DNA from 3 places in the Mycobacterium sp. 20KCMC460 genome. Region 1 is predicted to be linked to each of the others. Evidence: riboswitches for the same ligand, from Rfam matches in the RefSeq annotation. Region 1 holds a riboswitch; each other region holds the start of a gene.
What was found. Region 1 has a riboswitch for magnesium ahead of MKCMC460_RS31190 (PE family protein). Riboswitches for the same ligand answer to the same signal wherever they lie in the genome.
Positions count from the first base shown of each region.

Region 1 (5,075 bases):
CGATCATTATGAAGACACTCGATAGCGCAGCCGTCACCGTTTGGGGGTTCGGTCAGGCTGCGGTGTGGTCGCCGTGGTCGAGGCATTCATGCGTATGTGTACGTAAACTGAAGGCACCGATGACAATCGACGCAGATTGGAAACAAAGATGACACAACCGTCTACTTCGCTACCTGCCGGGGGCGGGGCGCCCGTGCTCTGCCCCAAGTGCGGCTCACAGATGTTGCCGGTGCAACGGTTCGGGGTAGAGATCGATCAGTGCACCGGATGCGGCGGAATCTTCCTTGACCGCGGCGAACTCGAAGTCCTCGTGCAGGCTGAATCGAGGTTCTATGCCGCCGCCCAACCGCCGCCTGCGCCTCCCCAGCAGTACGTACCGCCCCAGCAGTACCCGCAGCCGACCTACCAGCAGGGTGGATTCCTTGGTGGGCTGTTCGGCGACAGCCACCAACGTCGGCGATATGGGCACCACTAAGCACGGCTGTGATCCGAAGCTTGGGGTCCTTCTGCCCGCTCCAAATTCGGCCGCCGGGCGAGCCCGCTCGGGCACGCGAAACATTGTGACCATCACAACGTTCTCCAATCAATTGTGTACGAACGCTATTAGTGTCAAAGGGAAGGTTGGCAAAGGTCGGTGGGCCGAACTGAATTGGTGTGCTCACTTTCCGTTACCCGGCGGCCGACCATGGTGGCACCATGGGAGGACGGACTAAGAATCGGGTATCCGCAGTCGCACTACCGGCGCTCGCGCGCTCGCCCGCGCCCATCGGTGCGAATGCGGGCATGCCTGGCGCGGCCGCCGCAGGGGCGGTGAGCGGGCTGCCGCCCATCGCCGAGGCGAGAGGACTGATCGGTGGTGGGGCCACCGTGGTCCAACTGGGCGGCACCGACAACGGTCCGATTGAAGCCGCCTTGCCCAACCCCCCCGACACCGCGCCGCCAAGACCTCCGAGCCCGCTCATGCCGCCGAGCGGTTCGGCCAGCCCAGCACCGAGCCCGCCGCTAGCAGCCTCTCCCAACGCCTCCCCAGCCGCACCGGCGCCGAACAAACTCGTGAAGGCACCCAACGTGTTACTCGGCATGAAGAACCCCGACGAAAAGATGCTGTTCCAAATGTTCGCATTCGGCCCCCACACACTCCACAAGGCGTCGAGCTGAGCATTTCCCGACCCAAACCCAGTCAACAGACCCGCGATTTCCGAGATCCCCGACGAGGACACTGAAGACGGCATAAACACTGTGGGCGACGCAAGACCCTGCAGCGCGGTGGGCATCACCGAGATCAGCTGCGACAACGTTGCTTGCAGGCTCGCGTCGGCGGAGCTGCCGCCGGCTTGGCTGACTGCAGCGGCCTGCCCGGCCAGCCCCGACGGGTTGGTGGTTTCCGTTGGCCCGATAAACGACGTCAGCCTCGTGGCAGCCGCCGAGGAGCCGGCATAGCCGTACATTGCGGCAGCGTCTTGAGCCCACATTTCGCCGTAGTGGGCCTCGGTGGCCGCGATCGCCGCGCTGTTTTGACCCAAAAGGTTGGTCGCGATCAGCGCCGCCAATTGGGCGCGGTTGGCCGCGATCACCGGTGGGGGCACCATCGCTACAAACGCGGCCTCGTAGGCGCCCGCCGCCGCCGTAGCCTGGATGGCGGTCTGCTCAGCCTGGGCCGCAGTCGTGTTCATCCACGCCGCATAGGGCGCGGCCGCGGCTGCCATCGATATCGACGCCGGACCACGCCACCCGTCAATGGTCAGCGCGGAGATCGCCGAGCTGTAATCGGCTGCCGTCGAACGCAGTTCAGCGGCCAACCCATCCCAGGCCCGGGCGGCGGTCAGCATCGGCGCCGCTCCCGGGCCCGAATACATTCTGGCGGAATTGATTTCCGGTGGTAATGCACCGAAATCCATCGCTACAGTCATTGCGGTGCTCCTTCCTTATCCGGCCGCGGTGGCGTTGGCAGCCTCGGCGGTCGCATACGCGCCGGCACTAGCACCCAACGTGCGGACAAACAAGTCGTGAACCGCCGCGGCTTGGGCGCATACCGCTTGGTACATGGCGGCGTGCGCGGCGAATTGTGTTGCGGTCAGCACTGATACTTCATCGACAGCGGCGGGAACAACCCCCGTCGTCGGGGCCGCCGCAGTGGCATTCTGGGCGTTCATCGCCGAGCCGATACCGTGCAAGTGGCGGGCTGTCGCGGCCAGCATTTCAGGCTGTGTGGTTACAAAAGACATGGATACATCTCCTTACGAAAAGCAGGCGGAAACCAAAGCCATAGTCGTGTCAGAGCACGCCAAAACAACGCGCGCCCACGCGATAAGAGCTCAAATGTTTACTGAAGCCGCGCAAGCCTATTCAGACGGCGGAAACCGAGGCGAGGTCGGACCCGAACGAAATGAACCTCGTACTCGGATACGGACTATCACTGCGACTCATGTCGCTCTCACCTCCTCACGGCCAGGGCACACGGGGGTGCCACCACGCTGCACATCAAGGAGTAAAGTGACCAGGCGAATAGCCGGGCGCAGCACCCCTCTCGTCAGAGCTTTAGCACTACACGGCGTATCCGGACTTTCGTCCAGAAGCCACCTGGGCTCAACCCTTAAGCCGGGAAGAACTGTCCTGACCCGGGGCGTCTTTCGACGTTCGGGGTCAGTGGCCTATATCCGTGCAGACGCCTCACCTAACGAAGTGCATCCAGAGGTCATCGTGGCACTCCCACCGGTACGAGTCAACCCAACGGCGTGTCTCACACAATTTGAGAGCGCGTAGCCGGTGGTGGTGCCTCACCTACTTTGAGCGCGTGTGCCGCAAGGCTTGCCCGATGTGGAGGGCAAGGTCGATATGGCCGCAAGACGGCAGGTGACGAACAAGCTACGGACCCAGTACCGCAAGGCATCCAAGGCGGGCAAGGGCGAGATTTTGGACCGAGTTGGTGGCCACCACGGGGATGGGCCGTTCGACGGCCGGCGGATGCTGACCGGCCCGAGACTGCCGGACGCGGCCGAGCAGGTCGACGGGCGTAGGTTGCGGCCGCGGGGCTTCAGCGACGCCAGGGCGCTGTTGGAGCATGTGTGAGCCTTGATGGGCACGCCGTGCGGCAAGTACCTGGTGGTCATGGTCGACGTGTGGTTGCCGCTGCTGGCCGCCGCCGGTGATCTTGACCGGCCGTTCGCCACCGAGGCGGCCCTGACTGAGCTGACGGCGATGAGCGCGGCCACCGTGGACCGGTACCTGAAACCGGCCCGGGACAAGATGCGCATCAAGGGCATCTCGACGACCAACCGTCACCGCTGCTGCGGAATTCGATCACCATCCGCACCTGCGCCGACGAGGCGCCCAACACCCCGGGGGTGATCGAGGCCGACACCGTGGCGCACTGCGGCCTCACACTGATCGGCGAATTCGCCCGCACGCTGACGACAACCGACGTCGTGACCGGCTGGACCGAGAACCACTCGATCCGCAACAACGCCGCGAAGTGGATCGTGGAGGGCATCGAGGAGCTGCAGCAGCGGTTCCCGTTCGACATGGCGATCTTCGATTCAGACTGCGGCAGTGAATTCATCAACCACGAGGTCGCCGCGTGGCTGCAGACCCGCGACATCGCCCAGACCCGCTCGCGGCCGTACCAGAAAACGACCAGGCGCACGTGGAGTCCAAGAACAACCACGTGGTGCGCAAACACGCCTTTTACTGGCGCTACGACACTCCGCAGGAACTGGAGCTACTCAACCAGCTGTGGCGGCTGGTATCACTGCGACTGAACTTCTTCACCCCGACGAAGAAGGCCGTCGGCTACACCACCACCGCCAACGGCCGCCGCAAGCGGATCTATGACAAGCCAGCCACCCCGTGGCAACGCCTGCAGGCATCGGATGTGCTTGACGCCCCACACCTCTCGGTCGTGGCCGCACGGGTCGACGGGATCAACCCGGCCGACCTGACCCGGCAGATCAACGCCATCCAGATGCAGCTGCTGGACCTGGCCAAGGCCAAGACCGAAGCCCTCGCCGCCGCCCGCCACCTCGACCTGGCAGCAACCGATTGGCCAAGACGAAGTAGCGCAAGCCTCCTACGCGCTCACCATGCGTGAGGCACCAGCCACTACTTTGCGCCTCACTTTTTTGTGAGGCACCTCGCCCAACGGCAAGCATCACGAAAAGTGCCCGCGAGACGTCCTCGATGCATCACGTAAGAATGCCCGCGAAACGGTGGCGGTTCTCGGTCTTGCATAAAGGAGCGTCAAATTCCGGGAGCCGGGGGGCGGCCGCGCCGCCGCGGGGTGACTTGATAGCCGCCGCGTTCGGCCACCGCCCGTAGCCGGCGCAGCGCGAACTCCGGGATCGCTATCCCGGCCCAAAGGCCGTACACGCCGTGGCGTGGTAGGCCTCGCGGGCGCACCACGCTCGGCGCGGGCAGGCCACACACCGCCACGGCTTGGGTGTCGGGGTCGGCGGTGGTCCAGCGCTCCGGTTCGGCGGTGCAGCGCGGCACATACTCCTCCCGCGGAGGAGACCATGAGGCTGCTGCTGGCGCGGCCATCGCCATCCCCCTATACGCACTGGTTGTCCACACTGATGATGCCGACATCTGGCACCAGCGTAGTAAGCAGGGACTCGCAACAGGGGGAAATTGGCGCACACCGTCCCGCCCAGCAACGATTTAACGCGGGGTTCGGTCCGGGACGGGCGGCGCTCACCGCTGGCCCCCCACGAACTACGGCTGCCTTCGAGCAAATCCAGCTGGCGCGATCCACCGCCCTTTGAATCCGCCCGCTCGCTGGGTCGTCCTTACAGCTCCGGCCCGCTATAGCTCTAGCCCGTAGCTTCGGTCGTGTTCGTGCGCACGGGCGCGGTGTAGGTGCTGTTCGGTCCAGCGGCGTTGTTCGAGGATGACCTCGAGTTGTTGGTCGTGCCAGGCGCGGTAGGCGCGCCCGCGGGCGTGCAGGTCGTGGGTGCGCCGCAGCAGGAGGCCGCGCACGATGTCGGGCAGCTGGCGGGGGTCAGTTGAGGTGGCGACGTGATGAGCGGAATGGGCTGCTTCACCGCGATGGGCGATCACCGCACGCACCAGCTGGACGG
Region 1 covers NZ_AP025527.1:12,585-17,659, reverse strand. Annotated here, with positions in the region: gene MKCMC460_RS31200 (zf-TFIIB domain-containing protein) at 149-475, shown strand; gene MKCMC460_RS31195 (PPE family protein) at 669-1,910, opposite strand; gene MKCMC460_RS31190 (PE family protein) at 1,926-2,225, opposite strand; M-box (ykoK) riboswitch at 2,516-2,689, opposite strand; partial or broken gene MKCMC460_RS31185 (transposase) at 2,942-3,222, shown strand; gene MKCMC460_RS31180 (transposase family protein) at 3,345-3,758, shown strand; gene MKCMC460_RS31175 (transposase) at 3,665-4,087, shown strand; gene MKCMC460_RS31170 (hypothetical protein) at 4,237-4,536, opposite strand; gene mobF (MobF family relaxase) at 4,801-5,075, opposite strand, start outside.

Region 2 (5,075 bases), on a different replicon from region 1:
ATCAATCCGAACAGCCTCGGCGGGCGCCGGGTGTCCAGCCGGGTCAGCACCCAATCTCCGCCGGCATCCTCCAGAGACGCGTCGTATGCGTGTACCAGTTCCACCGCGGCCACGTCGATCAACCGATGACCCAGCACGTCGGCGCGCAGCAGCACCTCGCCGTCGCGGCGCTCGAAACGGCGAAGGTCGACCTTGTTCTTGGCCAACACCACCTGGCCCGGAGCGAACTCGTGAATGGCCTTGCGGCCGATGAACACCGACCGGCCGCCGACCCCGGCCACGATGCCGGTCACCAGCGGATAATCGTCGGCGCCGCGGAGCCGCACGATGACGTCCTCTACTCGGCCCACCACCTCGCCGGAGCGGGCCAGGACGGGTCCGCGCAGCAGCTCCGAGAGGTGAATGCTGGGGCGCCCGCTGCCAGGCGCGGGTGTGGTGTCCGGTGTGCTCACTGTTGTCTCCTGAATAGTGCTGCGGGGGTTGGCTTTTAGGCGTGTCTCAGCCGGCGGCCGGGGGGCGGCCCAGGATGCGGGGGCGGAAACCGTAGCTGGGCATGCTGGCGAATTCTTCGTCCGCCGCGTCCCCGATCCCGCCCAACGGCATACCGGGTAAGCCCATCGGCCCCGTGTCCTCCAGCACCATCGGGGTGGCGCCCAGACTTCGGTAGGCGCCGGCCCCCATCTGGGTGGTCGCCAGCGGGACGGGGTTGACCGTCGCTCCGGATGCGGCCCAGGCTTGGGGTACCGACATCGCCCCGACCAGATTTGCGCCCCCCAGCTAGGCTGTTGCCGTTGGCAATTCGGCACCGGCTGTCTGTGCCATCGCGGTTCCAGCCGCCTCCGCGGCGGTTCCGGCGCCGAGGCCGGGCGGGTTGGTCAGATAGCTGAAGGCGGTGACGCTGTCGATCATGGATGTCGGATTCGTCAGCCCGCTGGTGGTGAATCCATTCGAGATGTTGGCCACCGAGGCGTTGTTGAGGAAGCTTCCCACCAGCGACCCGTCGCTTCCGTCCAGGAAGTTGAGCACCCCGGCGAGACCGGTGGTGGACGTGTTGGTGTTGGGAGCCAGTCCGAGCCACTCGGCCAGGCCGGACACCGTGTCGGCCGACGTGCTCGACGCGGTCGAGCTACTGGTTGCCTGCGCAACCGCGTTCGTCTGGCTGGTGAGGCCATCGGTGGTCGTGGTGGACTGCGGCGAGGTGAACGGTGTCAGTTGTGTCGCCGCATTCGCCGCAGCTGCGTAGCCGTTCATCGCCGCGGCGTCTTGGGCCCACATCTCGGCGTACTGGGCCTCGGTGGTCGCGATCGCCGCGGTGTTCTGCCCGAAAAGGTTCGTAGCCATGAGGTTTGACAATTGGGCACGGTTGGCTGTGATCGCAGCCAGCGGTACCGTCATAGCAAACGCCGTCTCGTAGGCGGCCGCGGCGGCAGTAGCCTGGCTACCTGCCTGTTCGGCCTGAACGGCGGTGGTGCTCAGCCACTCGATGAAGGGCCCTACCGCGGCCGCCATCAGCGTCGAGGACGGGCCGATCCAGCCATCATCGGTCAGGGTCGCGATCACCGAGCCGTATGAGGCTGCAGCGGAGCGCATTTCAGCGGCCATTGTGTTCCACGACGAACTCGCGCCCAGCATCGATGCCGACCCGGGACCCGCGTACATGCGTGCTGAATTGATTTCCGGCGGTAGTGCCGCAAAGTCGATCATGACGGTCTCCTGACGTCTCGTTATCCGGCGGCCGGTGGACGTGGCATCACGACCGGTCGGAAACCGTATTTGGGTATGGCGCGACGAGCCCGCCGGCCGGCGCCCACCAGCGGCCCGGGATAGGCTCCCGGTCCGCCCGCGCCGCCTGCACTCGACCCGATGTCGCCGAGACCGGTTGCCGGCAAAGCGGTTCCGGCAGGTGAGACGTTGGCCGCCGACGTCCAGCCGGACGGCACCGACAGGTTGCCCACCAAGCGGGCGTGGCCCATGCCGGCGGCGGCACCCATGCCCAGTTCCGGCGAGACGAGCGTCGCCGACTTCAACTCCGCCAGGTGCGGAGCCACTTCGGCAATTCCGGAGTCGACGCAAGCCTGCGGGTAGAACCCCGCGATGGTTTGCAGCAGGAACTCCGGGTTGAACGGTCCGCCCGCGATCGCACCGTTGAGGAGGCCGGTACTGGCGAAGTTCCCGCCCAGGAAGGTGCCCACTGCCGAGTTGTCCGAGCCGTTCAGCAGGCCGGTGAGATACGACGCGACTGATCCGACGGACGTTGCCTGACCCGTACTCGACGTGGCCGAGGAAACCACTGACTGTGCCGTGCCCGCCGGCGTCTGGGCTGCTTGGGCGACGGCGTCGGCTTGCTGCGACGTACCGTCGGGCGTGCTGGTGGACTGCGGCGCGGTGAACGGCGCTAACAACGACGCGACATCGGATGCGGTGGCGTAACCGTTCATGGTGGCGGCGTCTTGAGCCCACATCTCCGCGTACTGTGCTTCGGCGGCAGCGATGGCCGGCGTGTTCTGTCCGAAGACGTTGGTAGCCACCAGCATCGCGAGCTCGGTGCGGTTGGCCGCGACGGCCACCGGCGGCACAGTGGTGGCGAATGCGGTCTCGTAAGCGGTCGCTGCCGCGGCGGCTTGGCTACCGGCCTGCTCGGCCTGGGTCGCCGTGGTGCTGAGCCAGTCTACGTACGGCAGGGCCGCCGCCAGCATCGACACCGACGTGGGACCGAACCAACCGACGCTGGTGAGCTCGTCGACCACCGAGCCGTAGGAGGCCGCCGCGGAACGCATTTCAGCGGCGATAGTGCTCCATGCCGAGGCTGCGGCCAGCATCGGCCCGGACCCGGGGCCGGAATAGATTCTGGCCGAATTGATTTCCGGCGGCAACGCCGCGAAGTCGTACATTTGTCCCCCTCATATGCTTCAGCGAGCCGCTGCCGCGTTGGCCGATTCGGTGGCTGCATACGATCCGGCGCTGGTCTGCAACGTGGACACGAACAGCTGATGCATCGCTGCGGCCTGCGCGCTCATCGACTGAAAAGTCTGCGCGTGGGTGGCGAATTTGGCTGCCGTCAACAGCGACACCTCATCGGCTGCGGCGGGTACCACCCCGGTCATCGGGGTCGCCGTGGCGGCGTGCTGGGCTTCCAGCGCCGAGCCGATCTGCTGCAGACGACTGGCGGCGGCGGCCAACGACTCCGGCCGTGCAGTGACAAAGGCCATTGGATTTCTCCTAACGAAATTTAGTGCAATAGAACAGATCTGAAGTGCTTCGGGGTCGATCAATCCAGGTGTGTAACGAATGCAACTCCACTCAAGTGAGCGGCGCGCGTAGCCGGCGCGTCAGATTGCCAAAGGGCAGGCGACATCGAGCTTTTCCGCGCACGCCGACACAGTCCGTCGACGCACCGGCGTGCGGAAGAATCCCTCGGGGCCAGCCGATTACGAGTGTGGGAAGAACCGAGATGGGCGAAGGAAGGTGGTCGCCGGTCTCGGATACGGACTATCGTCGGGACTCATTCCGCCTCACCTCCTCACGGCCGCGGCATGCGGGGATGCCATATCTTGCACGACGGGGAGATGCTCCCAGGCCCGAAAAGCCCAGGTGCGGCACCCCTCTCGTCAGAGCTTTGGCACCACACGGCGTATCCGACTGGTCGAGCCGGAAGCCACTTGGGCTCAACCCTTAAGCCGGGAAGAGCTGTCCTGACCCGGGGCGTCTTTCGACGTTCGAGGTCAGTGGCCTGTGTCCGTGCAGACGCCTCACCTAGCGAGGTGCTTGCGTAGGCCATGGTGGCACTGTCCGGTTGGCGAGTCAAGCGAGCGGCATCGAAGGCCGCCAGAGTTCACCGGGTGGACACCTTCGCGGATCGAGGGCTTCGGCGGCGGTCTGAGGCTTTCCGATTGTGGCGCTTCGGGATTGACTTCGGTGTCTCGATGCGGCGGGTCGGCGCCGGCTGCCTTTGTTGCGGAAAGAGTGCCAAACTGCTGTGAATGTTCTGGCAGTCAGCTGCCTGTCATGCTCGGCTTCCGGACCTTGCTCCCAACCCGGGGCCGTTTCGGTCGTAAAGCCCGGTAACGCAGAAACTTTCGGGACGACGGGGGAAGCTGCAGCCGCATGATCCGCAACGTGCCACCGATCAGGATCGTCGCCAGCGGCAGCTCACCCAGCGTGGCAGCAAGCACCGCGATCAGCCGGTCGGTGTCCTCGGCGGTCATGACGTCGAACCAGGCGTCGCAGATCAGCAGAACCCCGGTGGTGAACGCGAAAAGTGTCAGTAGCTGATGGCGGATGAAGCCGGTCACGGCGGTTGCGACCATGAAGGCCAGCAGCAGGATGTCGAAGCCCACCCACGTCGTCCCCCAGTTACGGGCCGCGTAGTTCTGCGGCAGGGTGAATGCGAGATAGGTGATCCACGGGATCAGCGCCGCGGCCGCGCTGACCGCCAGCCAGGAGCGGATCCGCCGAATTTTGATCGACCGCCACGACCTGATCATCTGAGACACCCCCAGCGTTCACTGTCGTGCTACCTCGACCACCAGTCGCATGCTGAATCTAGCTGATACACAGGGTATTTACGCTGTGGGATGTCTGACAGGTCGGCGTGAATCCGGGTTGGCGGGCTGGTGCCGGCTCGGGATACCCGGCGGGCAGGGGATTGTTCACGGATCGACCGGAGACAGCAAGAGGCACGTCGCGTTGGGCGACGCTTCCAGGCACATTGCGCGACGAACAGCTCGGCCCCGATAGGGTCAAGTGGTGTTGCGGGTCGGGTGTGCATACTCGGTTGACTCGAGGAGAATGGCCCGGTGGACGATCGGTCGGCAAACCAGGGGCCGCCTCAGGAGGCTTATGGCCGGGTCACCAATGCAGAGCGTTACCGGGTTCTGCACGACATCGCGCGGGCCCTGCTGGATGACCTGGAGCGGCGTTTCGAGGTGGCCCGCGAGGTGAGCACGGAGGCCGATCAGCACAGCGCTTCAGCAGTGCCCGTCGTTCGACTGGTGCCGGCCGATGCGGCAGCGTCACCGTTGACCGTCGTGTTCGACGATTTTCCGGGGCTGCTCGTTCGGATGGGCGATGACTGC
Region 2 covers NZ_AP025524.1:4,349,383-4,354,457, reverse strand. Annotated here, with positions in the region: gene MKCMC460_RS20090 (magnesium transporter MgtE N-terminal domain-containing protein) at 1-452, opposite strand, end outside; partial or broken gene MKCMC460_RS31560 (PPE family protein) at 499-1,704, opposite strand; gene MKCMC460_RS20075 (PPE family protein) at 1,725-2,891, opposite strand; gene MKCMC460_RS20070 (PE family protein) at 2,910-3,209, opposite strand; M-box (ykoK) riboswitch at 3,594-3,768, opposite strand; gene MKCMC460_RS20065 (hypothetical protein) at 3,993-4,484, opposite strand; gene MKCMC460_RS20060 (DUF6226 family protein) at 4,797-5,075, shown strand, end outside.
Region 2: another riboswitch for magnesium. It lies ahead of MKCMC460_RS20070 (PE family protein); the one in region 1 lies ahead of MKCMC460_RS31190 (PE family protein).

Region 3 (5,075 bases), on a different replicon from region 1:
TTGGCCAGGATGTAGCGGTCCAGCACGTTGGCCGAATCCACCCGCCAGGTCCCGACTTTCGGGGCGTACAGCGCCAGGAAACTGTAGGCGTTCCAGAACGGCAGCAGCACCTGGCGCACCCCGTCGCGGATGCCCTGCTCGGTGACGATCAGGTTGCCGCCACGCAGGATCGGCGAGGCCATCAGGAACCACCGCATGGCATCGGACCCGTCGCGGTCGAACACCTCGGTGACGTCGGGGTAGTTGCGCAGCGACTTGCTCATCTTCTGGCCGTCGGAACCCAGCACGATGCCATGTGCCACACAGGTTTTGAACGACGGACGGTCGAACAGCGCGGTGGCCAGCACGTGCAGGGTGTAGAACCAGCCGCGCGTCTGCCCGATGTACTCGACGATGAAGTCGCCGGGGTAATGGCCGTCGACCTGCTTGTCGGGGTCGCCGGTGTGGACACCGTCGAACCAGTCCTTGTTTTCGAACGGGTAGTGCACCTGCGCGTACGGCATCGAACCGGAGTCGAACCACACGTCGAGCACATCGGGGATGCGGCGCATCGTCGACAGGCCGGTCGGGTCGTCGGGATTGGGCCGGGTGAGCTCGTCGATGAAGGGCCGGTGCAGGTTCGAAGGCCGCACCCCGAAATCGCGTTCGAGTTCGTCGAGGCTGCCGTACACGTCGACCCGCGGGTAGGCCGGGTCGTCGGACTTCCAGACCGGAATCGGAGTGCCCCAGTACCGGTTTCGCGAGATCGACCAGTCGCGGGCCCCTTGCAGCCACTTGCCGAACTGGCCGTCCTTGACGTGCTCGGGATACCAGGTGATCTGCTGGTTGAGCTCCACCATCCGGTCGCGGAACTGGGTCACCCGCACGAACCAGGACGACACCGCCCGGTAGATCAGCGGGTTTCGGCAGCGCCAGCAGTGCGGGTAGGGGTGCTCGTAGGTTTCGTGGCACAGCAGCACCGCGCCGTTCACCGCGACCGGGCCGCTGCCGTTCTTCAGGTCCCGGATGATGTGCGGGTTGGCGTCGAAGACGTGCTGCCCCTGGTAGTCGGGCACCGACGCGTCGAAGCGGCCCTTGGCGTCCACCGGGGTGACCGCGATGATTCCGGCCGCGTCGCCCGCCGCCATGTCGTCCTCGCCGTAGGCCGGCGCCAGATGCACCAGCCCGGTGCCGTCCTCGGTGGTGACGAAGTCGGCCGGCAGGACCCGAAAAGCGTTGGGCGCGTCCATGAAATACGGGAACGGCGGCAGGTACCGGGCGCCCACCAGTTCCGCGCCCCGGTAGGTGCCCAGCACCGAGGGATCTTCGCCGAGTTCGCGGGCGTAGGCGCCCAGGCGCGCCTCGGCCAGCACGAAGCGCCGATCCCCCACCGCGACATGCACATACGTCACGTCCGGGTGCACGGCTACAGCCAGGTTGGACGGCAGCGTCCACGGGGTGGTCGTCCAGATCAACAGGTAAGCGCCGTCCAGATCACCACCGCTCACCTTGAACCCGACCGTCAGGGCCGGGTCCTGGCGGCTCTGGTAGACGTCGTCGTCCATGCGCAGTTCGTGGTTGGACAACGGGGTTTCGTCGCGCCAGCAGTACGGCAACACCCGGTAGCCCTCGTAGGCCAGACCCTTGTCCCACAGCTGCTTGAACGCCCAGATCACCGACTCCATGTAGGGCAGGTCGAGTGTCTTGTAGTCGTTGTCGAAGTCGACCCAGCGCGCCTGCCGGGTGACGTACTGCTGCCACTCGTCGGTGTAACGCAGCACCGAGGCGCGGCAGGCGTCGTTGAACGCGGCGATTCCCATCGAGTCGATCTGAGACTTGTCGGTGATGCCGAGTTGGCGCTCCACCTCCAGTTCGGCGGGCAAACCGTGGGTGTCCCAACCGAATCGGCGTTCCACCTTGTTGCCGCGCATGGTGCGATACCGCGGCACGATGTCCTTGACGTAGCCGGTCAGCAGATGCCCGTAGTGCGGCAGGCCGTTGGCGAACGGGGGCCCGTCGTAGAAGACGTACTCGGGGGCGCCGTCGCGGTTGGCGATGCTGGCGCGGAAGGTGTCGTCGTGGAACCAGTAGTCGAGGACCTCGAGCTCGAGCGCCGGAAAGTCGGGCGATCCGGCGGCCAGCTTCGGGTAGTTCTCGGTCATCGTGCGTCGCTCCCGTGGTGCCCTGTTGCTTCAGGCACGGGGACGACGGATGCGCTGGTGCGCGAACGCCGCGGTACCACCCCGCTTGCCACGCAAACCGCGTGACCGCTCGTGACGGCTGTGACGGGCCTACCCGTTCGGTTCTACTGGGCCGGATCGGCTGTTCTTCCGAAGGCTCCCCGGTGATGGCCGGATCTGCGCCAATTGTCTAAGTCTAAAGGACTCCAAGGGGCTAACCCGCCGCAGGACCAGGCCTGCAGTCGGTTAACCCCTTGGAGTCCCGGGTAGCGCACTGTCCATGGCGTTACGCCTGGACCTCGAGCACGCCGATGCGCCACAGCGCGGCGTACATGTGCCGCAGCGGGATGCTGAGCAGCCGGGCGGCACCGTCGATCAGCGGGTCGCTGCCGGCGGCGGCAGCGACCGCCTCGGCGCGGCGCGCCGTCTTGGTGGCCGGGGCCGCGGGAACGTCGCGCACGACGCGCAGCTTGGGAGCACTGGGGAAGGTAACGACTTCGTCGTACAGCGCAGCGGTCATGATCGCCTCCTCGGGTGGGAAATCACACGTTGACAGGGGGAGCTTGAAACTTTCTTGGGAAGTCCCGTCCCGCAACGGTTCCGATTCGGCTGGCTTAACCGAGAGCTCTTAAGTCAGAGCGTTTTGCCGGAGACCGGTCAGGGACGAAACAGAGCCCGGATATCGGCCCGGACTACCACTGGAACTCATTCGTCCCTCACCTCCTCTCGGTCGCCGCGCACGCGGGTAACGCGTAATCTGCGCGCACACAGGAGGACAGAATCCGGCGACTGCCGGAAATCCGCACCCCTCTCGTCAGAGCTTTGGCACTACCCGACGTGTCCGGTAATCCGGAAGCCACCTGGGCTCAACCCTTAAGCCGGGAGGAGCTGTCCTGACCCGGGGCGTCTTTCGACGTTCGGGGTCAGTGGCCTGTGTTCGGTGTAGCCGCCTCACCTAACGAGGTGCTTGCCTGACCGATGATGCACCACGGAGCGGGCTGGGTCAACGCGCCGTACCCCTGTTTTGGGATCTTTATGGTTCCGCTACGCACACAGCCGGCGCTCGCCCCACTTCCGGGGCTGTGACCTGCGGAAATGCGGATGTGTTCGATGTCACAATTTGATGTGAGTTCGCTATGTCAGGCCGTCGAGTCGCCCGATGGTGTCGATGTACTCCTCGACCATGTCGAGCACGACTGCCCGCGTCGGCCGCACCCGGTCCAGCGACCCGACCACCTGCCCGACGAAATAGGTCGCCAGCTCCCGGGCTTTGGCGCCGGGCTGGTTGGCGGCCTGGTTGATCCGCTGTTGCGAGTCGGTGACCAGGGCGGTCTGCAGCGGCATGCCCAGCGGGTCGGGGGTGTCGGGCCGCGCCCATTCGTCGGTCCAGGCGGTGCGCAGCATGCGCGCCGGCTTGCCGGTCAGCGATCGCGACCGCACGGTGTCCGACGACGTGGCGGCCAGGAACTTGTCCCTGACCACCGGCACCGTCTCGGCTTCCTCGGTGGTCAGCCACACCGACCCGCACCACACGCCTTCGGCACCCAGCGCCAGCGCAGCCGCGATCTGCCGGCCCCGGGCGATCCCGCCGGCGGCCAGCACCGGCGTCGGCGCCACCGCGTCGACCACCTCCGGGACCAGCACCATGGTGGACACCTCGCCAGTGTGCCCGCCGGCCTCGGTGCCCTGGGCGACGATGAGGTCCACCCCGGCCGCGGCGTGCCGCTGCGCATGCTTGGTGGTCCCGGCCAGGGCGGCCACCAGCACGTCGTGGCTGTGCGCGCGCTCCACCAGATCGTGCGGCGGCGGGCCCAGCGCGCTGGCGATCAGCCGGATGTTGTGGCCGAAGGCCACTTCCAGCAACGGTTCGTAGCCTTTGGGCGAAATGTTGAGGCCGCCGCGGATGGCCTCTTCGTCCTCGGCGTGGGGCGCGACGCCGTAGCGGCTCATCAGCTCGTCGAGGAACGCGCGATGCTCTTCGGGCAGCAGTTCCTGGGCTTGCCGCGCGTTGATGCCGCCGGTGTCGGCGCCAACGTACTTGGGCGGCAACAGCAGATCGACGCCGTAGGGCTTGCCGCCGGTCTCCTGCTCGATCCAGGACAGTTCGCTCTCCAAGCGTTTGGGGCTGTGGGCGACAGCGCCGAGCACCCCGAACCCGCCGGCGTTGGTCACCGCGGCGACCACGTCGCGGCAGTGCGAGAAGGCGCAGATGGGAAACTCGACGCCGAGCATTTCGGCAACTCTGGTTCGCATATCGGCGACGCTACGCCCTCACACCCGGCCCCCTTGCGCCGAGCGTCACCCCTCCCCTTTGCGCCGAGCGTCACCCCTTCCCTTTGCGCCGAGCGTCACCCCTCCCCTTTGCGCCGAGCGTCACGTTGGAGTGACGCCCGACGCCCAACGCTGCGCCAGCGTGACGCTCGGCGAAAGAAAAACGCTCGGCGAAAGAAAACGCTCGGCGAAGAAAAAACGCTCGGCGGAAGAAACGCGATCAGACCACTGAGGGCCCCACCCCGTCGGGCGGCCAGCTGTCCACCCCGTCCTCCAGCGGCACCCGCAGGCTGCGCAGCATCGACGCCACCATCCGCCATGCCCCGATCGCGGTCACCAGTTCAATCAAAACCGTTCTGTCACTGCCTAATTCACCACTGCCTAATTCGCGCTCGCACGCCGCCCAGCTCGCATCGCTGAGCACACCGTCGCGCACTACGTCGTCGGTGGCGGCGAGCACCGCACGCTCGGCGGCACCGAACCCGTCGTGGGCCGGCCAGTCCCGCACCCCCACCAAGTCTTCGGCCGACACCCCCAGCCGCGATGCGACGCGCCAGTGCTGGGTCCACTCGTAGTCGCATTCGGTGAGCCAAGCGATCCGCATGATGATCAGCTCGCGCAGCCGGCGGTCCAGGTCGCCGTGCC
Region 3 covers NZ_AP025524.1:2,854,225-2,859,299, reverse strand. Annotated here, with positions in the region: gene ileS (isoleucine--tRNA ligase) at 1-2,141, opposite strand, end outside; gene MKCMC460_RS13370 (Rv1535 family protein) at 2,446-2,679, opposite strand; M-box (ykoK) riboswitch at 2,959-3,129, opposite strand; gene MKCMC460_RS13365 (nitronate monooxygenase family protein) at 3,294-4,412, opposite strand; gene MKCMC460_RS13360 (carboxymuconolactone decarboxylase family protein) at 4,651-5,075, opposite strand, start outside.
Region 3: another riboswitch for magnesium. It lies ahead of MKCMC460_RS13370 (Rv1535 family protein); the one in region 1 lies ahead of MKCMC460_RS31190 (PE family protein).